2 linked regions of the Xanthocytophaga agilis genome follow. The protein of the gene in region 1 interacts with the protein of each later gene in a pairwise test. Links are inferred from orthologs where the notes say so. Each region holds a gene or a part of one and is shown in the gene's direction. Other genes may lie near its edges.

The links.
Region 2: the proteins of QNI22_RS01290 (region 1) and QNI22_RS08725 interact in binary tests that used the Escherichia coli proteins (3 or more experiments, as listed by UniProt). The link is inferred for Xanthocytophaga agilis from one-to-one orthologs.

Annotation. Positions count from the first base shown.
Region 1 is NZ_JASJOU010000001.1:337,279-348,517, reverse strand. The notes cover bases 2,606-5,470. They hold QNI22_RS01290 (pyridoxal phosphate-dependent aminotransferase), read left to right. Parts: upstream 2,606-3,390; coding sequence 3,391-4,551; downstream 4,552-5,470. Other genes in these bases: QNI22_RS01285 (hypothetical protein), read left to right, coding at 4,678-5,214; QNI22_RS01295 (hypothetical protein), read left to right, coding at 2,606-3,103. Outside these bases: QNI22_RS01300 (leucine-rich repeat domain-containing protein), read left to right, coding at 1-2,208; more of QNI22_RS01295, read left to right, coding at 2,591-2,605; QNI22_RS01280 (leucine-rich repeat domain-containing protein), read right to left, coding at 5,587-7,497; QNI22_RS01275 (aldose epimerase family protein), read right to left, coding at 7,935-9,128; fsa (fructose-6-phosphate aldolase), read right to left, coding at 9,211-9,864; QNI22_RS01265 (HAD family hydrolase), read right to left, coding at 10,010-10,675; QNI22_RS01260 (sodium/sugar symporter), read right to left, coding at 10,675-11,239. UniProt on the Escherichia coli protein: Shows aminotransferase activity with methionine and histidine as substrates, and to a lesser extent also with phenylalanine.
Region 2 is NZ_JASJOU010000002.1:445,346-456,688, reverse strand. What follows is about bases 2,627-5,595. They hold QNI22_RS08725 (cytochrome c oxidase subunit I), read left to right. Parts: upstream 2,627-3,156; coding sequence 3,157-5,034; downstream 5,035-5,595. Other genes in these bases: QNI22_RS08720 (COX15/CtaA family protein), read left to right, coding at 5,039-5,595; QNI22_RS08730 (cytochrome c oxidase subunit II), read left to right, coding at 2,627-3,043. Outside these bases: QNI22_RS08740 (c-type cytochrome), read left to right, coding at 1-392; QNI22_RS08735 (quinol:cytochrome C oxidoreductase), read left to right, coding at 495-1,832; more of QNI22_RS08730, read left to right, coding at 1,916-2,626; more of QNI22_RS08720, read left to right, coding at 5,596-6,136; cyoE (heme o synthase), read left to right, coding at 6,173-7,063; QNI22_RS08710 (cytochrome c oxidase subunit 3), read left to right, coding at 7,128-7,736; QNI22_RS08705 (cytochrome c oxidase subunit 3), read left to right, coding at 7,915-8,691; QNI22_RS08700 (cytochrome C oxidase subunit IV family protein), read left to right, coding at 8,786-9,121; QNI22_RS08695 (SCO family protein), read left to right, coding at 9,247-9,951; QNI22_RS08690 (DUF420 domain-containing protein), read left to right, coding at 10,026-10,565; QNI22_RS08685 (hypothetical protein), read left to right, coding at 10,614-10,904; QNI22_RS08680 (precorrin-2 dehydrogenase/sirohydrochlorin ferrochelatase family protein), read left to right, coding at 10,990-11,343. UniProt on the Escherichia coli protein: Cytochrome bo(3) ubiquinol oxidase is the terminal enzyme in the aerobic respiratory chain of E.coli that predominates when cells are grown at high aeration.

The DNA of each region.
Region 1 (11,239 bases):
TCATTTTCAAAAAAATTACAGGAATTAGAGATAAATAATCGCCTACCTATTCAATCAATCCCTGACGTAATAGGTGAACTCACCGAACTTGAGAGTATAGAAGTACGTTCCGGTTCGTGGGCTAGTGAGGAATCTGATCCTTTTGGTATATCCCCTGCTATTGGCAAGCTACAGAAGTTAAGAAAACTGAAGCTGAAGCCTGGAACGAAAGAAGTCCTGCCCTTTCCGGAATCAATAGGAAACTTAGCCAATCTGGAAGAACTGAAACTAGATTGGTATCCAATTGAAACGCTACCTTCTTCTATAGGTAATCTCAAAAAGCTGAAAACTCTCTATATTAACCTTGGTGATTTGACCGAACTACCTTCTGAAATAGGCGGACTCGACTCCCTGGAATTACTTTATATACACGGTTTCAGTACCGATAAGAATAAACTTACCACTTTACCATCGGAAATAGGAAAACTTAAACACCTGAAAACAATTGATATAAATGAAACACTTATTGACCTTCCTGATACAATAGGTGACTGTGAAAACCTTGAAATGCTAAAAGTGATAACCCCAAAATCACTTCAACGTATTCCAGAAAGTATTGGTAGACTAAGTAAACTACAGTCTCTGACTCTTAGCGGTATATTTTCTCAACTTCCGGAAAGCATCGGCAATCTGCAAAATCTGACAAATTTAGAACTACCCGATAGTCCACAACTTGTAAGTCTGCCCTCTACTATTAGCCAGTGTACCCAATTAGGCTCAATAGAAATTTCAAGAACTGGCATTCAACGTTTATCAATCGACTTGTACAAACTTACCCGATTATGGAAAGTAAGCACACATGCCACAGATACACAATTTGCACCCAGACAACTGGAGCCTGAGATTTTTAACTGGTTTTATCCATTTAGACATCTGGCAGAAAACCAGCATTCGGATATGGACGAGGAAAAGCGCAAAATTTACCTGCATGTGTATCTAAATAACTTCCATCAGGAACGGCTGGAAAATCGGCCTCAACAGGTATTTTTTGAAGGTTTTTCGATCAATTATGCCCCTATGCATCAGGCACTAATTGAAAACATATTTGTGTTTAATGAAAAGTACCAGTCTCTGTCAGACAAACCATTAAAACCAGGAGATATAGTAGCCATTCTGGGCAATACTTCTTATAAAAAGACAGATATCAAAAACAAACTGACTGCAGCCAATATTGGGTACAGCAGTTCATTAACTGATAAAGTCACTCATATACTGGTCGGAAGCTCGCCTAAGTTTCCGGAGAATGGAAATACCCAAAAGAATTATTTTCTATTTAGCGAAAAAGAACTGACTGACTTTCTGAATCAGGTTGAACAACCGTATCTCTTATCCGAAGAAGGGCGGGCAGATAATTCAACCGAATCTGTACTGAAGCTTTTGCGTAGTCCGGAGTCGCTCAATGAAGCACTAGGAGTACAATTACTTGAATCGACAGGTGTACCAGCTGAACTGATTATAGATCTACTGGTCATTGCCAAAACCTCAGATAATCCAGATACTCGCGCCAAAGCTAGACAGCTTATCAAGAAAAATACAACAGATGGAGTAATTCTTCAGGCACTTGCTCACAAGGCAAAGATAATTGATGATACATCCAGGTATAGTTACAATCGTTTTCAGATCTACAAATACCAACAAGAATTTCCAGGTCTGGATACAGCGTCTATGGCCTTTCTGGTTTGGCTCAAAAAGGAAAAGGTGATAAAAAACTGTTTTGCAGGCGACTACTTTATGGAACACTCAGATGCGAATGATCCCCGTCGCCAGCTCTATATTGAACAAACCACTCCTGAATGGCTTGCAAAAACGAATGAACTAGAGCTAAAAGCTGCTCTCACAACTGAGGAAGCCAATACTTTACTCCAGCAGGTACAACCGACCATCCGGAAAATCACATTTAAAGGCAATCACCTGACTTCATTTCCTGAAGAGATGCTTCATATAACATCCCTGACAAACCTGACTATCTACCATAGTAAGATACTTGAAATTCCAGAATCCATTGCCCAATTGAAAAATCTGAAACATTTGGTAATTTTTCAATATAATTTACACAAGCTTCCATTAAGCCTCTCAACCCTCCCATTGGAATCTCTGGAATTAAAAACAAATAGGGTTGAAAATCTTGATATCCTAAAAGAACGAATGCCATCCTGTCAATTTCGTTAAGAAAGAGAAGAAGCCAGACAAACGTAGAAACAACATGTCTGGCTTCTGTCAGAAATATATTTGCTCAAACTGATTTTTGTTGGTTTAAACAGATAACTTATTCTGTTCTATAAATACCTATAGGATAATCAGATACAATGAAAGCAGATATCAACATTGATTCTTGAGATTTAAAACTCCCAAAAAAATTTATGGAAAATTTTATAACTCTGAATCGTATATATCTAACACAACGTCTATCTGATCAGATTATTCTTTTGCATCAATGAAACCATTCCTATCAGTAAGTATAATTCTACTAATATTCTCATCTTGTACTTCCTCCAATAGTCTGGATAAAATCATTGCAGAAACAGACTCTTCTCGCAAAAGTCTACATTTTATGTCTGTGGATGAATTGAATCTGGACTCTACCGTTAGAAAATCCAAGGATTCATTTGAGGCGCAGCTACTCGTCAATGAATTCTGGCAACACTCTAATAAAAAAAACTCATATTCTTACCTGATATGTTATTATTCATATCATTTACCTAGAAATGGCGTTACTAGACGAAAGGTTCTCTTTTTTAAAGAAATCCCTCAAAAATTAATTTTAGCCCAAGAAGAAGATATTTATTCCAAAAATGTGAATGAATTAGTGGATGTAAAACTGGTGCTTATCAATAATTATATAGATCCATTATTTTATGTTAGAACAGATTCTCTACCTACTGAAAAATTAAAGCAGATCAATCGAGAACGATTAGATTCATTAGAAAAAAAGTATCCTGGAATAAAAACTGATCCCTGTGGAAATACTGTTATCAGTATTCTTGAGGAAAATTACCCAGAACCTCATGGATTACTGGATACTGCGAGAGCAAAATACTGGATTGATAAGTTTACAAAACGGTAAAACTATCCCCACATTACTAAAACTTGTGAAAATATATAAAAAACTTAAAACAGAATGGAGTGAGATTAAAAAACAACTTTTACACCTTCGGGAGAAATATAGAGGAATGTTGAAGTATATTGCTTTTTATGGATTCTTGTACTTACAGGAGGCAAAGATGAAAGCTTTTACCAAATCTATAAAAAGAAGGTCATTTGATGCGTTCCACTTATTCAATTATAGAAAACATAAGCCTATATACAATCTGCTAAATACCATTATTTTTGTGTACTAACTTTTCATTTCTGATGAACCATACACAATCCAACATACTCTCTTCCAAACTACCCAATGTAGGCACCACCATCTTTACTGTTATGTCCAAACTGGCTCAGGAGCATAAGGCCATTAACCTGGGTCAAGGCTTTCCGGACTTTAACGCTTCTCAGGATATTATTCAGCTAGTAACCAAAGCAATGCAGGATGGATACAATCAATATGCTCCTATGCCGGGTACCATTGAGTTACGGGAACAAATTGCCATCAAAACAGAACGTATGTATGGGTATGCTCCTAATCCTGATACCGAAATTACAGTTACTTCCGGAGGTACAGAAGCCTTGTATGCTGCTATCAGTGCCATTGTCAGTCCGGGCGATGAAGTGATTGTATTGGAGCCTTGCTACGACAGTTATGTACCTGCTATTGAACTTAACGGAGGGATTCCGGTATTTGTGTCCTTGTCATCCGATGATTTTTCAATCAACTTTTCCCAACTGCAAAATGCCATTACCAGCCGTACCCGAGCCATTATTATCAATACACCACACAACCCAACCGGCACCACACTGACACAAAAGGATTTGCAATTCCTGGCAATTCTGTTGAGAGATAGGAACATTTATCTGATCAGTGATGAAGTATATGAGCATATTATCTTTGATGGGCAACAACATCAGAGTGTGTTACGACATGCAGAATTACGGGAACGAAGCTTTGTAATCTCTTCTTTCGGCAAGACCTATCATGTTACCGGATGGAAGTTAGGCTATTGTATAGCCCCTCGCGAACTGTCAACCGAGTTTCGGAAAGTGCACCAGTACCTGACGTTTTCGTCCTTCACCCCTCTTCAGATTGCTCTGGCCGAATACCTCAGGAATCCAGAGCCCTATGAGTCTTTGCCTCAATTCTATCAGCAGAAACGGGATTTCTTTGTGAACCTGATGCAACAAACCCGCTTCTCTTTACTGCCTAGCCGAGGCAGTTACTTTGTATTGGCATCATACGGACATATTACGGATGAGTCTGACACCGATTATGCCATTCGTCTGACCAAAGAAATTGGCGTAGCCACTATTCCTCTATCTGTTTTTTATAATAACAAAACTGATAACAAACTCTTACGCTTTTGCTACGCCAAGAAAGAAGAAACACTGGAACGGGCAGTAGAACGATTGATGAAGATATAAATTCAAAATAGAAACACCTTTATTGATAAGGCTATTATCAATAAAGGTTTATAACCAGGCAATATGCCTAGTAACAGGAAAACTGTTTAGTTTGTCAAAAATCAACTAGCTACTTGTACAAAAATCATGAGTTTTAAAATGGGATATACCGATTTTCGCAGTATAGAAGAATACGATCGAAAACTTAATATTTTTTATTTCTCACTTAACCCTCTCAAAAAAAGCAAAGGCTTAATGGGCGGCAAAAAAGAGGAGGAATATGACCGCTCCTTATTGAGTAATATTGCTGTCTACGAAATCAACACCGGCAAAACCAGGTATTTATTTGACACAGTACATGAGGAAGAAGAAATTACCCATTTCCTGTTTGAATCGTCGTATGTGGAGGAGGGAAAACGAATTGAGTTTAATTATAGTAGCAGTAAGATACAGAACAACTCATCCATAGATCAACGTGAAACTTTGGATAGACTATTGGTTTGTCAGTTTAATAAGACCAAAGAAATTAACAAATTATGGAGTTTCCGGAAAAATGGAGAGGGAAAACGCCTAATCACTGAATTCGGAAAAGATACAGAATGGAGAATTGATGTATTCAATCAAAAAATCAGGGTTATCAAGCGTAATCCTACCACAGTAGAGATACAGGATTTCGAGTGGTAAGAGGGCAGTAAGTGGCTTTTCAGAGGTATTTGGCTTTATATTGACAGCATTTTGTAGATGGTAAGCCAGCTTTTTTCTTTGATAGTAGATTTATTGCGCATAGTTAGTAGCATGAAGAAGACTTGTGCATAGTTATAAGCACAAGACAATTAGAAGAGGAGATTCAAGTCATCCGAATCAAAAAAGTTTTTGCCATCAATAAACCGCAAAACTGTCAATGCGTTTAATTCACCGCATGAGTGGTGTTTGATCAGAATTCACCGCAAAAAATATTATGCGCATAGTTCAGGTCAAAACAAAAAATTCCATAGAACTATGCGCATGAGATAAAATTCCAGACTTGTTATCTATCCCTCTGTCAGTATACTTTTATTAATAAGTCTGTAGGGTTATCTGTACATGTGGAAAGTTTTGTTTGAGCAAAACCACATCTTCCTCTAGCTTTTTAAGATACGCCACATCTGAGTAGTTACTACTATTGCCAGTAAAATGAAACAGAGTTAGCTCTTTCAGATTTTTCATTTTCTTCAGTGTTTTCTGATTTGTTGCCACCTCATTTATCACACTCTGTGCACAGATGATTTTTTCAATCTGCTTAAACTCCAGAATTTCAACAGGCAGTTTAAATTTGCCAAAGAAGCTGTCATCTGAAAACAAGACATTGAGTGTAGTACCTTCCAGTTGTGCCTGATAAGCCAGTCGGGCAGGATCGCCACCTGCTACAAAACAACGTTTAACGATATAATGAAATTGCCGGTAGAAGTTTTGATTATTGTTACCCACCTTTCGGGTCCGCTCATCCAGTGCAAACAAAGACAATCCTGCCTTGGCTGTTTCTATGGCACTAAAAAGAGGATTTTTAAACAACTCATCTACAGTCTTATAAAAACCAGCTTTCTGTTGTTTCTTAATCACCTCATAGTGCTCACGGGGAAGATATTTTTCCAGCACTTTTTTAAAATGGATACTATACCCCTTTCCTCTCAGTGCATTCAGCAACAAAACCGGATACAACAATGGCTCCGGAATCCCACCTGCCAACATGATCTGAGCAGCTAGTTTAGTATTGTCTTCATCCAGGGAGCTAATCAGCCGTAACAGGTTTTCATGAACAGAATCCTCTGATTTAACCAAATAGGGAACTTCAAGCTTCTGTAAAAAATCACGTACATGAATAGGCAACGCAATAGGCAGTTTTCGTTTACAAATCTCTTCAGTCTGCTTTTGTGTGAGCTGTTCTCCTATACACACCAGGGTAGTTTGTGGGGTAAGTCTATCGGTAGCTTGGATGTTGTTTCTTTTGAATTGCTCTATGATTTCTTCTGAAGAATATCCTTTCATTTTTCCGAGTACAGACACCTGCTGTCTGGAAAGATCTGTTCCCTTCTGGAATGGTGATGTTATCCGCTTTTCCAACAGTGGCATTGCCCTTTCATTTAGTAAGCCAAAACTGAGTGCATGTAGCAAATCCTCTGTTGACATACTATCCGCACTGGTCAGATTATTCTGGAAAAGATTCAGATACACTGCCCTTACAGACTGTGAAAGTTTTCGTTTGCTACATTCCTGAATCAACTTGAGCACAGCAGCACCACTCACCCCACCTACATTTTGAAGAGGAGAATTATACAAGGAAAGCTTTTTCAACTTTTCCATCTGCATAATTCCTTCCGGTAGCACTTTTATTTTGTTTTCACCAAGATTCAGCACTTCCAATTGTGTAAACCGGACAATACTTTCAGGCAACTCAGTCAGCGTTGTTTCTTGTATAGCCAGATAGGTCAGAACATCCGGGTTGAGGAAAGACAGGAGTTCTTCCAGTTGCGATAGCTTACCCTTTTTTAGGGAAAAGCTCTTTACTTGAGTTAGTTGTTCACTAAGCTCTACGGTTACCTCCTGAACAGATAATTTTTCCAGCATAGGTAATCCATTCAAACACACAGGAAAGGTCGGATATTCCGGACAGCCAAATTCAATTGTCAGTTCCTTTAAATTTTTAAATACACCAATCTGAGGGGCTATTCTTCTTGTCAGATATCCTACTGAACCCCTCATTAACAAAACCAGTACCTGCCAATGTTTCTGACTCATTATCTCTTGTTCCAGCAAATCCTGATCAGTTGATAGAATAGTAATATCCTGAAAATAAATGTTGTCCGGGCCAGCTAAAGCCAGCCTATACTCAATAACAAGGGAATGATAAATATATTCATGGAGTTGAATCCCAATACAATTGGGGTATGCAGCAAAAGCAGCTGCCAGCGAAGGAAATGATGCAATCATACTAAATTAGAGTGGTGAAACCAGAAGCAACTCAAGAAACTTCTGTAGTTTATATACACTTGCAAAAAACAATAAAAGTTATTTCTCTTCGTTAAAATATTTTCAAATAAAGTGACTCTTCAATTTCAATAAAATAATTTTTACCATCTTCCAGCAATACTTTCTACATGTATGTTTAGGCCATTCCCACTTTGCATTAATTTTAGCAGCTAGTAATATGACAAAAAAGTAACAAGGTATGTGGTACACCAACAAACCAGACTTTAAATAGTTTCATGAAGACAGAAATTCCTCAATAGGGAAAGAATTTTTTGGAATAGAAGCAACTATTGGTAGGAGAAATATAAATAAAAAATACGCGTAGTTTGGTATATAGATTATATACCAAACTACGCGTATTTCCTTAGTAAAGCAGAATGTTTAAACTCTGCCAAAGTTTATTTCTTAGTAGAAAACTTGTATACAGTTGTAGTTGCATACGTTTCTCCGGGACGAAGCACTGTACTTGGGAAAGAAGGCTTGTTTGGAGCATCCGGATAGTGTTCTGTTTCGAGACAGAAACCATAGCGGTGTTTGTATACTATACCATTTTTACCAGTAATGGTACCATCCAGGAAGTTACCAGTGTAGAACTGCACAGCAGGTTCGGTAGTGTATGTATCCAGTACACGTCCGCTAGTTGGTTCGTAAACAGTCGCTACATGTTTCAGAGAATCTTTGGACTCTTTCAATACCCAGCAGTGGTCGTATCCTAAACCATATTTAATCTGCACATCCGAAGAATCATTGATACGTGCTCCGATTTTGGTAGACGTATTGAAATCAAAAGGAGTTCCGGCTACAGGTTTTAACTCACCAGTAGGAATCAGGCCTTTATCTACAGGTACCAGTTTATCGGCATACAACGTTACCTCATGATCCAGAATATCACGTTTTACTCCACCTGTCAGGTTGAAGTACGTATGGTTAGTCAGGTTGACAACTGTAGGTTTATCGGTAGTAGCTTTGTAACTGATTTGAAGAGAGTTATCATTCTTTAGTTGGTAGGTTACTTCGGTAGTCAATGTACCGGGATATCCTTCTTCGCCATCTTTGCTCACATAGGTCAGTTTCAATGATGGCTCCTCTCCTTCTACTGGAGTTGCATCCCACAACACTTTATCGAATCCTACTTTACCACCATGCAATGCATTGGGGCCATTGTTAGTAGCGAGTGTGTAGGTTTTTCCATCCAACGTAAATTTACCTTTTCCGATACGGTTGCCATATCGTCCAATCAATGCACCAAAGTACGGTACACCTTTCAGATAGCCACCCAGAGAGTCACATCCCAATACTATATCTTCATATTTACCATCCTTGTCAGGAGCAGTCCAGGAAACGATAGTACCACCATAGTTGGTAATTTTCACTTCCATACCAGAAGCATTGCGGAGGGTATACAGATCGGCAGTTTTGCCATCAGGCAATGTGCCAAAAGGAGCATCTTTTTGAATTCCGGCTTTCGGGGTTTGTTCCATTACATTTACGGAGTCTTGATTTTCTGAAGTTTTGCTTTTCTGGTCACAGGATACCAGTGCCATACTACCCAGCAAGAGGGTAGCAAAAAATATCTGAGAGAACGTTTTCATGCAGGTGTAACAGGTGTAAAGGTGTATAAGTGATTAAAAATCTGTAGTGGATGTCTATCTTTCATCCACTACAGGCGTATTTTTACCATTTGCCAGCCATATCCTTCAGGAATTTCTCCAACCCAGAATCTGTCAATGGGTGTTTCATCAATGCAGTAATAGCACTCAGAGGTCCGGTCATTACGTCAGATCCCAGTTCTGCACACTTGATAATATGCATAGGGTGACGTACAGAAGCGGCCAGAATCTGAGTGGCATATCCGTAGTTATCATAAATGAGACGAATCTGTTCGATCAGTTTTAACCCATCTGTAGATACATCATCCAAACGGCCTACAAACGGAGATACATAGGTAGCTCCTGCTTTGGCTGCCAGTAAAGCTTGTCCGGCAGAGAATACCAGTGTACAATTGGTTTTGATCCCTTTTTGTGAAAAATATTTAATGGCTTTGATGCCATCTTTGATCATCGGCACTTTCACAACGATCTTTGGGTCCAGAGCTGCCAGCAATTCGCCTTCTTCCACCATTCCTTTAAACTCTGTTGAGATTACTTCCGCACTTACATCTCCATCTACAATATTGCAGATAGCCCGGTAGTGATTCAGAATATTTTCTTTTCCGGTAATACCCTCTTTGGCCATCAGAGAGGGGTTTGTGGTTACGCCATCCAACACGCCCAGATCCTGAGCTTCCTGAATCTCTTTCAGATTTGCTGTGTCAATAAAAAACTTCATTGGTAAATTGGTATTAGGGTTTTGGTAAAAAATAGAACTACATTTTATAGCGAAGTGGTTTTAGCTAACTACACTTATTATTGTATCATTAGAACAACCACTTCTTTGTATTGGACTTTAGTTGTTGGATTTGTATTGATAGTAATTACAGCTTAGCCAGTTCTTCTTTTAGATTGATAGACTTATAATTGTCTACACACTTCATCACACTACTGATAGATGAAAATTCCTCAGCTTTATGGGTTGTAGTAAGAATAATAGCCTTCATACCTGCATTTCGGGCTGTTTTAGCACCTGTAGGAGAATCTTCAAATACCAGACAATTGGCATAGGGTACCTCCAGCACGTCTGCTACTTTAAAAAATACTTCCGGGTCAGGTTTGCCATTTGTTACATCCCGGTCAACGACAACAGCTTTGAAATAATGACGTATATTCAGATTATCCAGCACATAGTCTACATTTTCAAAACGGGCAGCTGTGCCAACTCCCATCGGTATACCTGCCTGATATGCTTCTTCCAACAGTTCAGGTAATCCCTCTACCAGTTTCAACTGAGACAAAAAGATTTCCCTATAGCGGGCTTCTTTATCAGATGATATCTGATCTCGTTCTTCAAAGGTATATTTATCTCCGAATAAACGCACCAGAATATCATCGTTTTTGCCGTGGCAGTTTGCCACTACTTCATCCAGCGTGAGTTCCAATCCCACTTCTGCCAGTTTCTTTTGCCAGGCATGATGGTGGACCATCATATTGTCCACCATTGTACCGTCCATATCAAAAATAAGTCCGAATTTCTTTTCTGTCATTACCAAAATAAAGTATATATCAATATAATTAATGCGAAAATACCCGCTGCACCCAAACGAAACGAAGAAGTGGTTTTGAACCAGTCTTTATTTACCTCCAGTGCATTTTTGTTGTCTTTTCCTTTGGATTCGATCAGGCTAATGGTAACATGAACAGCTACACAGATCCAGAACACGATTCCCATCCGATTCAGGAAAGGTATTTCCGGAAACTGATATTTGAAAAAGGTTGATAGAGGAATACTTAGTACAGCGGCTACCAATGCAGCATTTGCCGTAGCCTTCCTCCAGAAGAATCCTAACAGGAAGATAGCCAAGATGCCTGGTGAAATAAAGCCTGTATATTCCTGTATGTATTCAAATCCTTGTCCAAAGTTTTTCAACAGTGGGCTAATTGCCAATGCAATAATAAACGAAACTACAATAGCTACCCTTCCCAGCCAGACAGTTTTTTTCTCATCCAGATTCGGATTGATAAACTTCTTGTGAATATCCAGCATATAAATAGTAGAAATACTATTAGCCTTGCCAGCCAAAGAAGCCACAATCGCAGCAGTCAACGCA
Region 2 (11,343 bases), on another replicon or contig:
GTAATTACCAGACAAAGTTTGGAAAAGATAGTACCTTTGTGGAAGATTTAATGATCTATAATATTCCTAAAGATAGTATTGGCATTGCCGAAAGAACACTAAAGAATCCAATTCCTCAAACAGAACAAACTCTGGCTGATGGAAAGGAATTATATACCCGTTATTGCCAGCATTGCCATGGTGAAACTGGTAAAGGGGATGGTACAGTCGGGAAAGTATTCAAAGGTGTACCAAACTATAGTGGTTCTGGGTATAAAGATATGAATGATGGACATATCTTTCATGTAATTACCTATGGTAAAGGACGTATGTGGCCTCATGGCTCACAAGTGAATCCTGTTGAGCGGTGGAAAATTGTACAATACGTACACGAACTGCAAAAGCAGCAATAAGAGCGTCTCTTTGTTGAATTTAGTTAGATCTCAAATCGCTGCAAATAGATTGAAAATTATCTATTCAGCAATTTAACAATAAACAATACACTATTTATTACAATGGCTGAACATCATTCGGTTTCGTATAATTTAGACGAGCAATATATTTTTGATCCTAGAATCCGCCGGAATGCAATTATTGCAGTGGTGGTAGGATTTGCCTTGGTTATTCTGGGCATTATTCTGGCGGCTACAGGTGGTGGACATGAAGCTCATGGCGAACATGCTGGTGCTGCTGCTGAACATGCCGGAGCTGCGGCAGAACATGGAGCGTCATGGCTGAAACGCCTCTTTGCAAACCTGTGGATCAACAATGTTTATTTTACAGGGATTGCTTTGTGTGGTGTATTCTTTGTTGCAGTGCAATATGCGGCATGGGCTGGATGGTCAAGTCTGATTCTGCGTATTCCAATGGCGTTTGGCTTTTTTCTGCCAGTTTCAGGCGTATTAATGGTTGTTTATTTCCTGCTTGCTGGTGCTGATGTTGCACATATTTTTCATGGGCATGGATTATTTCACTGGACGGTAGAAGGGATTGCTGATGAGCATAGTCCTAACTTTGACGAGGTTCTAGCTTCTAAAACCTGGTATCTGAACTTTGGGTTCTTTATGGCTCGGATGGTTGTTTACTTTGTAGTATGGTTTGTTTTATTTACTATTATTCGTAAGCGATCTTTACAAGAAGATATAGAAGGTGGATTGGAGATATATGACAGAAACATTGTTTTCTCTGCGATATTTATTATTTTCTTTGCGGTTACTTCTGTAATGGCTGCATGGGATTGGTCAATGTCTGCTGATCCTCACTGGTTCAGTACAATGTATGGTTGGTATACTTTTGCAAGCTGGTGGGTAGCATGTCTGGCTACAATTACATTAGCGACTATATATTTGAAAGAGCAAGGATACCTTAAGATGGTTAATTCAAACCATTTGCATGATCTGGGGAAATTTATGTTTGCATTCAGTATCTTCTGGACATATGTTTGGTTTGCTCAGTTTATGTTGATCTATTATGCAAACATTCCTGAAGAAACAAATCACTTTAACGAAGTATTTGAAGGATTTGGTGGAAAATACAAAGGTATGTTCTTTGTAAATCTGCTTGTTAACTTCTTGTTCCCATTCCTGGCATTGATGACCAGAGAATCGAAACGTAAAATGACATTCCTAAAACTGGTTGCATGGGGTATCCTGGCAGGTCATTGGCTGGATTTCTACCTGAATATGACTCCGTTTATGTTGGGTGATGATGGTGGAATCGGATTTATGGAATTGGGTGTAATTGCTATCTATGCAGGCGTTTTTGTATTCATAATTGGAACGTTTTTAGCTAAAGCTCCTTTGATTGCTAAAAATCACCCAATGCTGGAAGAAAGCTTACATCACAATCAATAATTTTCGTTTTGTTTCCAAAATAGATTTTATATACAAGAAAATACCGGTTATAATTCTATCAATTATACCAAATTCTGTAAATCATGATAACTGCAATTATTGTCACAGGGCTATTATTAATTATTGCGATTTTAGTGACAGTCTTCAGAGTACAATCTCTGATTTCTATTACTAAAAAAGCAGATGAAAGAGTAGGAACAAGCAACAAGGTAAATGCTGCTTTGTTTCCTGTCTTTTTGTTCATCGGATTTGGTCTGGCTATCTGGATCTCATTTTATTCAGATCAGTTTCTTTTGCCAGAAGCTTCTTCTACTCATGGAAAGGAAACAGATAATTTATTTTGGATTACTATGGGGGTAATTGGAGCAGTTTTCTTTGCTACACATATCCTTTTATTCTGGTTCCCTTTTCAATATCAATACAAAAAAGAGCGTCGGGCAACATTCTATCCTCATAACAATAATCTGGAGGTAGTATGGACGATTATCCCCGGTATTGTTTTAACAACATTAGTTATTTCTGGATGGTGGGTATGGCGTGATATTATGAAAGATGCGCCAGAAGATGCAGTGGTTGTTGAACTGGTAGGAAAACAATTTAACTGGATTGTGCGTTATCCTGGTGATAAACAAGCTGTTTTGGGACAAAGCAAGTCTGAGCTTGGACGTTATGATTATCGTTTGATTGATGCGACAAATGAAATAGGAATCGACTTTACAGACGTAAATTCATTTGATGATTTTACATCAACTGAGATACATATTCCAAAAGGAAAGCCTGTTTTGTTAAAAATCCACGCACGAGATGTATTGCATAGCGTATTTATGCCTCACTTCCGTTTAAAGATGGATGCTGTTCCTGGTATGCAGACTCGTTTCTGGTTTGTTCCTGAAAAAACGACTGCAGAAATGCGTACGGAACTAAACAACCCTAACTTTAATTATGAACTAGCTTGTACTGAGGTTTGTGGTCGCGGTCACTTCTCTATGCGTACACTGGTTGTTGTAGATGAACCAGCAGATTATGTGAAATGGGTTGCTAATCGTAAGCCGTTCCTTGCTCAGAACCGTGATTATCTGAAACTGGTTCCTGCTAATCTAAAAGAAAAAGCTTTACAGGTTGTAGGTCCTGAAGAAGGTGGTGAACCTGCTGCTGCTCCTGCTGACTCTGCAGCTGCACCAGCTGTAGCAAGTGTACCTGTAGCTAAGTAGTATTTGTTTGTAGCATAGCAGTATGCTAAGAATTATCCTGTTATAACGTATCTTTTTTAGGGACAAACTGCGAATGGATTTTGTTTCTCTATCAGAAATAGCAATTAAATTTTATGGCAACAGCAAATCTTGACATTCATGACGGCGCTCATGCTCACAGCCATGATCATGACCACGAGCACGAACACCACGAGTTAGGTTTTATACGTTCATATGTTTTTAGTGAGGACCACAAAGTCATTGCTAAACAATATTTAATCACAGGTTTGATTTGGGCATTTATTGGTGGCTTTCTATCAATTCTGTTTCGTATTCAGTTAGGTTTTCCTGAAGCAAAGCTTTTTTGGTTAAAACCTTTACTAGGAGGATGGATCGATGATTCTGGGAAACTGGATGCCAACTTCTATCTGGCATTAGTGACTATGCATGGTACGATCATGGTATTCTTCGTATTGACAGCTGGCTTGAGTGGTACATTTAGTAACTATCTGATTCCTTTGCAAGTTGGTGCACGTGATATGGCTTCAGGATTCATGAATATGTTATCATTCTGGTTCTTCTTCCTATCTAGTGTATTAATGTTTGGTTCATTGTTCTTGAGCACAGGCCCTGCAGGGGGTGGCTGGACAGTCTATCCTCCGTTGAGCGCTGTAAAAACAGCAAACCCAGGCTCAGAATTGGGGATGACTTTATGGTTGGTTAGTATGGCCTTCTTTATTATATCTCAGTTACTGGGAGGGGTTAATTATGTTACAACTGTAATTAACCTACGTACAAAAGGTATGTCATTCTCTCGTCTGCCATTGACAGTATGGGCGTTCTTCATTACTGCAATTATCGGACTTCTGTCATTTCCTGTTCTCTTCTCTGCTGCATTACTTCTGATCTTTGATCGCGAGTTTCATACAAGTTTCTTCCTGTCGGATTTATATGTAGCTGGTCAGGCTTTGGATAACAGAGGTGGTAGCCCAATTTTGTTCCAACACTTATTCTGGTTCTTAGGACACCCTGAAGTGTATATCGTATTGTTACCTGCATTGGGTATTACATCTGAGATTATTGCTACTAACTCTCGTAAGCCTATCTTTGGATATCGTGCAATGATTGTCTCAATGTTGGCTATCATGGTGTTATCTTTCATTGTATGGGCTCATCACATGTTCGTAACAGGTATGAATCCATTCCTTGGATCAATATTTATGTTTCTTACATTGATTATTGCGGTACCTTCTGCGGTGAAAGCCTTCAATTATATTACAACCTTATGGCGTGGTAATATCGTGTTTACACCTGCTATGTTGTTCTCAATCGGTTTGGTTTCTTTGTTTATTTCAGGTGGTTTGACAGGTGTTGCATTAGGAAACTCTGCTATTGATATTCAATTACATGATACCTATTTCGTTGTTGCTCACTTTCACCTTGTAATGGGATCTGCGTCATTCTTTGGAATGATGGCTGGTGTGTATCACTGGTTCCCTAAAATGTTCGGAAGAATGATGGATGAGAAATTAGGATATGTACACTTCTGGATGACATTTATCGGTGTGTATATGGTATTCTTCCCAATGCACTACATCGGTATTGCTGGTTTCCCAAGAAGATATTATTCTTTCACAAACTTTGATTTCTCTAAGTCCTTTACTGATCTGAATATGTTTATCAGTATTGCGGCTATCGTAACATTCTCATCTCAACTGATTTTTGCTTTCAACTTCTTCTATAGTATCTTCAAAGGAAGAAAAGCTCCTCAGAACCCATGGCATTCTACAACGTTGGAGTGGACTGCTCCTGTTAATCCAGGACATGGTAACTGGGTAGGTGAAATTCCTACAGTTTATCGCTGGCCATATGATTACAGCAAGCCAGGTGCGCAGGAAGACTTTATTCCTCAAACTGTACCATATGCTGCAACTCCTGAGTCGAATCTGCCGCACGAAGTAGACGATGAAGAATTATACACAGATACACCAGAAGTAAAATCAGCACATTAATATCATGAGTAAATTTTCAAACAACAGTTATAATGCTTTCCAGAAATGGGGTATTATAACTGTTGTTTTTGTCTATTTATTGATTGCCATTGGGAGTATTGTTCGAACAACAGGTTCGGGAATGGGTTGTCCGGATTGGCCTAAATGTTTTGGTAGCTGGGTTCCTCCTACAGATTCTTCACAACTTCCAGTTGATTATAAGGATACTTATGTTCAAAAGCGTAAGCAAAAGAATGAAAGGCTTGCCGGATATCTGGATAAGTTAGGTTTTACGGAAGTAGGAAACAGGATTTTATCGGATCCATCTATTTATATCGAAGCAGAGTTTAATCCGGTAAAAACCTGGATTGAATATGTAAACCGATTGTTTGGTGTATTAGTAGGAATATTTATCGCTGGAACAACAGTCCTGTCGTTTTCTTACTGGAAACGAGACAAGACTATTTCTTTTATAAGTCTTCTCAACTTGTTTTTGGTAGGTTTTCAGGGATGGCTCGGATCTGTTATTGTTTCAACAAACCTTCTTCCGGGAACGATAACCATTCATATGATTCTGGCTATTGCAATAGCTTTGTTATTGATTTATGTAGTTATCCGGTCTTTTAGTACACCAAGAAAATTACAATCTATACCAAAAAAGAAAATAATTAACGCATTTCTGGTATGGGTTATTTTCTTATCGCTGGTTCAGATCGTTCTAGGGACACGGGTGAGAGAGGCGATAGATGTTGTAATCAGCAAAATGCAGCATCTAATGCGCAATGAATGGATTGAACAATTAGGATGGGTATTTTATATTCATCGTTCATTTTCTCTGGTGGTTCTTGTCAGCAATGTCTATTTGCTTTTTCTCCTGAAGAAATATGTTTCTTCAGATACATTGGTAAAGCGATGGGCAAAAGTATTAGTGGCGATAACTATTATAGAAGTAATTACAGGGGCCTGTATGGCATATTTTAGTATTCCTGCCTTCTTACAACCTATACATTTATTTTTAGCTGTAGGAGCAATAGGGATACAGTTTATCTTGTTTCTTGCTATTAATCCTCCTCATGGGGTTCTTAAAAAGGAACAGCCTGTTTTAAAACCAGAAATGATTTAAACCAAACTGTAAAAGTTAAGTAGAAGTTATCTAATAATGATTGTATCTGATTCGAGTATTGATATAAGTTTTGCAGGCAAACTGAAAGCTTTTTTTGAGCTAACCAAGTTCAGACTTTCGTTGACTGTGGTGTTTTCATCCAGTTTTGGCTATTTGTTGGGTATTCAGAGACCTATTGACTGGGTGCATTTTGCATTGTTTGCAGTAGCAGGATATGCAATTACTTCTGCTGCTAATACAGTAAACCAGATAAAAGAAGTGGAACTGGACAAGCTGATGAAAAGAACTGCCGGACGTCCTTTGCCAACAGGCCGGTTAAGTATTTCGGAAGCCTGGGGATTTGTAATCCTGATGTTGGCTTTGTCTATGTTCATTTTTATTACAGCATTTAATTATAAAACAGCAGGTATTGCCTTAGTATCATTTATTCTGTATGGGTTTGTATATACTCCGCTTAAGAGAGTAGGACCTGTAGCAGTGTTTGTTGGTGCGTTTCCAGGTGCATTTCCTCCTATGATTGGCTGGCTGGCTGCTACTAATCATTTTGGATGGGAGCCAGGTATTTTGTTCGCAATTCAATTTTTTTGGCAGTTTCCTCATTTCTGGGCTATTGCCTGGGTAGCAGATGAGGATTATCGTAGGGCTGGATTCAAATTATTACCGGCACAGGGAGAAAAAGGCTTTGATACAGCAGTACAGATTATGATTTATACATTGTTCTTACTGCCTTTAAGCTGGGTGCCATTAAAATTAGGTATGACAGGTATCAATTCTGCTATTATTGCTATGGTTTGTGGAATTCTTTTCCTTGCTCAAACTTTCCATCTGATGCGTACGCAAACAGATAAAGCTGCATTGAAAATGATGTTTGGGTCTTTCTTATACTTACCCGTTGTACAGATTGCATTCTTATTGGATAAAATCTAAAAAGAATTTGTTAAGTAAAGAAAAGTAGAAACTTACTCAATAATATAACTGAATTTGTAAGGATATGTCACAGAAGATTGAAATTTCAGGCTATAACGCGATTCCTGAGGAACCTCAGGAGACGCTTTCGATGAACCCTAAAAAGTTTGCTTTGTGGTTGTTTATCGTAAGTATAATTATGATTTTTGCTGCGATGAGCAGTGCCTATATTGTACGGAAAGGAGATGGAAACTGGTTGGAGTTTGAATTACCACAAGTTTTCTGGACTTCCTCTGTAATTATCCTGTTAAGCAGTATAACAATGCAATGGGCTCATTACTCTGCTAAAAAAGATAACCTGGGAATGCTGAAAATTTCTATGGTTATTACATTCTTGCTGGGGGTGGCATTTATTGTTGCTCAATACATTGGATGGCAGGATTTACAGCAACGACACATTTGGTTAGGAGGAGCTACCAGTAATCCTTCTGGCTCTTTTCTGTATATTATGACCGGATTGCACATCTTCCACCTGGTAACAGGGATTGTGTTTCTGCTGTTAGTGCTGATTGCTACCTTCCGGGATGAAATTCATGCCAAAGCCATGAACCGGATGGATATGTGTACTACCTACTGGCACTTCCTTGATTTTCTCTGGGTATATTTATTTATCTTCCTTTTAATAAATCATTAACAGATTTATATAGGATATAAAAAGATAGAATATATTTTTGCCGGGAAATGAAAAAGGTACATTGATATAAACTGAAAAGTGTGAAGAATACAGTTTTCATTTCAAAAAAGATATTATTTTTGACCCAGTTTTAGAATACGCTATTTACCAAATACAATTTATATTTTACACTCCTGATATGGCAACAGTTGCAACACAAGAAGTTTCTTCTAAAAAGTTATGGGGCGGAGGCATGGAGCCGATGAAAGCCAGCTATGGCAAGTTGATGATGTGGTTCTTCCTGCTTTCTGACGCATTTACATTTTCTGCATTATTGATTACCTATGGCTTGAACCGTTTTGGTGCTCATGCTTATGATCCTAAGCAACATGGTGCAGAATTTTCATTCTCTACAGAATACTGGCCCGTTCCTGATCATGTGTTTGACGCTATTCCATTTTTTCATGGATTGCATGCACCGCTGGTGTTTGTAGGTATAATGACGTTTATTCTAATCATGAGTTCTGTAACTATGGTATTGGCTGTAGAAGCTGGTCACCGTATGGATCAGAAAGATGTTGAAAAATGGATGTTGTGGACTATTCTGGGTGGATTTACCTTTCTGGGATGCCAGGCTTGGGAATGGACTCACTTCATTACAGGTACAGAAGGACATGGTACATTGATGAAAGTTTTTTCAGATGGCAAATGGATTACAAAAGAAGTGGTTGGTGCTAATCTGGTAGAAAACCAATATGGACCTCCATTGTTTGCTGACCTGTTCTTCTTCATTACAGGTTTCCATGGTACACACGTATTTAGTGGTGTTATTCTGAACATCCTTATTTTCTATAACACAACCATGGGTGTATACGATCGTCGTGGACATTATGAAATGGTAGAGAAAGTAGGTTTGTACTGGCACTTTGTAGACCTCGTATGGGTATTCGTGTTTACCTTCTTCTATCTGGTATAATTTTTAGATTTTATCCACTTTCCTGTCAATAATTGTACATCTTATTTGTAGGGAAGATTTAAGTAATTACTAATATTTTATAGAAACGATATATATGGCAACAGAAGCTTTAGATACACCACACCGCGAAATTCCAAAAGCACAGACGCAGGCTATCTGGCGTACATTCTGGATTTTGCTGGGAATCACTGTTTTGGAATTCGCTATTGCATTTATGGTTCCTACACATTGGCATACTTTCAAAGTAGCCGTGTTCGTAGCTTTAACGATTGTAAAGGCATTCTTTATAGTATCAGAATTTATGCACTTGAAAGGGGAAGTGAAGATGTTGATCTGGTCTATTCTGATTCCTTTGATTTTCGTAGTTTGGTTATTGGTCGCATTGCTGGTAGAAGGAAGTTCTATCTTTGAACTGCGATTCTTTCAATAAGAATATACGTTTTTAGATTTTTCGGAAACTCTGTTTAATGAAATAGAGTTTGTAACTTAGCAGCAGTATAAAAATTTATCCTTTATACTGTTTCTATCCGATAAAATCACCCGAATATCTTTAGAATGAAAAATCTTAAACAAGCCGGTATATTGCTGATCCTTTTGGCATTACCGGCTTTATTATTTCTGTTTCTACGCAACTCCGGTAAGAACCATTACTCCATTGGCCGGTATTATCCTGTTATTGACTCAGCTAGTGGACAAGTTAAAGTAGGAAAGCAAATTGTGAAAGGAAAAGAGATTGCAGATACCTTATTTCATACTGTACCCGACTTTAAGCTAACCAATCAGGACGGTAAGCAGGTAAAAGGAGCCTCGCTAAAAGGAAAAGTTGTTGTCGCCGATTTTTTCTTTACACGTTGTCCGGGAATATGTAAAAAGATGTCATCCCAGATGACCCGTGTACAGGAACGTTTTCTGAATAATCCGGAAATACAGATTGTTTCTTTTTCTGTCGATCCCGAGAATGATACAGTACCCGCCTTGCGAAACTATGCAGATATGTACGATATCAAAACAGATAAGTGGCAATTGCTGACTGGGGATAAGCCTCAGATTTATCATTTGGCTAAATATGGTTATTTTGTCACTGCTAAAGAAAATGATCCGACAGCACAGAATCTGGAGGACCAGTTTGTTCATACAGATAAGTTTGTATTGATTGATAAAGGAGGCGTGATTCGTGGATACTACAATGGAACAAATCGAAAAGATGTAGACCGTCTGATTACAGAAATAGATATTCTATTACAGGAATACGAACAATAATTCTAAATCTGACTGCCATAAAGTTATTCTGACATAGATTATTATTTTATATTTAACTACTGGTTTTTGAGATAATGAGCACAATCACACATCAACAGCAAAAATCCTATCAGAAACTGATCAACATACTTTCTATTGCTATTCCTGTAGCAGTAGCGGTGTTGCTGGGTATCCGTCAGCGAATTGATCTGGGACTATGGACAAAAACATTACCGCATATCAATGGGGTCATTAATTCAATAACTTCAATAGCACTGATTATTGGATTGATTGCTATTAAGCAAAAAAACATTGGTCTTCACCGTATTATCATGTTAATTGCCTTTATACTTGGATCAGTATTTCTGGTTAGTTATGTATTATACCATATCTCAAATGCATCTACGCCATTTGGTGGAGAAGGTTGGGTACGATCTGTATACTTCTTTTTATTGATAAGTCACATTGTTTTATCAATTGTTGTGGTACGATTTGTACTATTAGCGGTCTATTATGCGTTAAGTAATCAGATAGATCGTCACAAAAAAATTGTGAAGTGGGCATATCCTATCTGGCTATATGTATCAGTAACAGGAGTAATTGTTTATCTGATGATTAGTCCATATTATAGTTAATATTTGTGGGCTACCTTAATTTTCCCATTTAGAATTAAAAGAAACAGTATGAAAAAAAGTGCAATAATCTGGATTGCTGCAATGCTTCTATTGATTGGCTTTTCTACCCCAGATGTGCAGGCGCAATGCGCTATGTGTCGTGCTTCTGTTGAATCAAATCTAAGTAGTGGTGAGTCAACACTTGGGTCTGGATTAAACAAAGGCATTCTGTTTTTGCTGGCTATGCCTTATCTGGCTATCAGTATTGTTGCGTATTTATGGTATCGTACCAGTACCCGGGAAAGGGGAAAACGATTATATGTAGCTAATATTCTTAAAGAGAAATTAAACTTAGGATAGAGTATACTTATTTCGGAGAATGAAAATGTCAGGCAGCAAACCTGACATTTTTTGTTTGTATTTTTACATTCTAACTTGTAAATGCATGAATACCCAAGAAGGTAATTTATTGTTTCCTGTATTTCTCAAACTGGAAGAAATGCAATTGTTGATAGTTGGAGGAGGAAATGTAGGATTAGAAAAGCTATCAGCTGTAGTGAAAAATAGTCCGGCAACACCTGTTACTATGGTTGCAACCTGGTTTGCAGAAGAAACCAGAGAGCTTGCATCAGCATACGCAAATGTTATAATACTTGAAAAAAGCTTTGAACCTGAAGATCTGGATGGGAAAGATCTGGTCATTGCTGCTACTGGAATCAGAGAGATGAGTGAACAAATAAGGACAGAAGCACATAAACGTAAAATACTGGTAAATATAGCTGATACTCCTGATCTATGC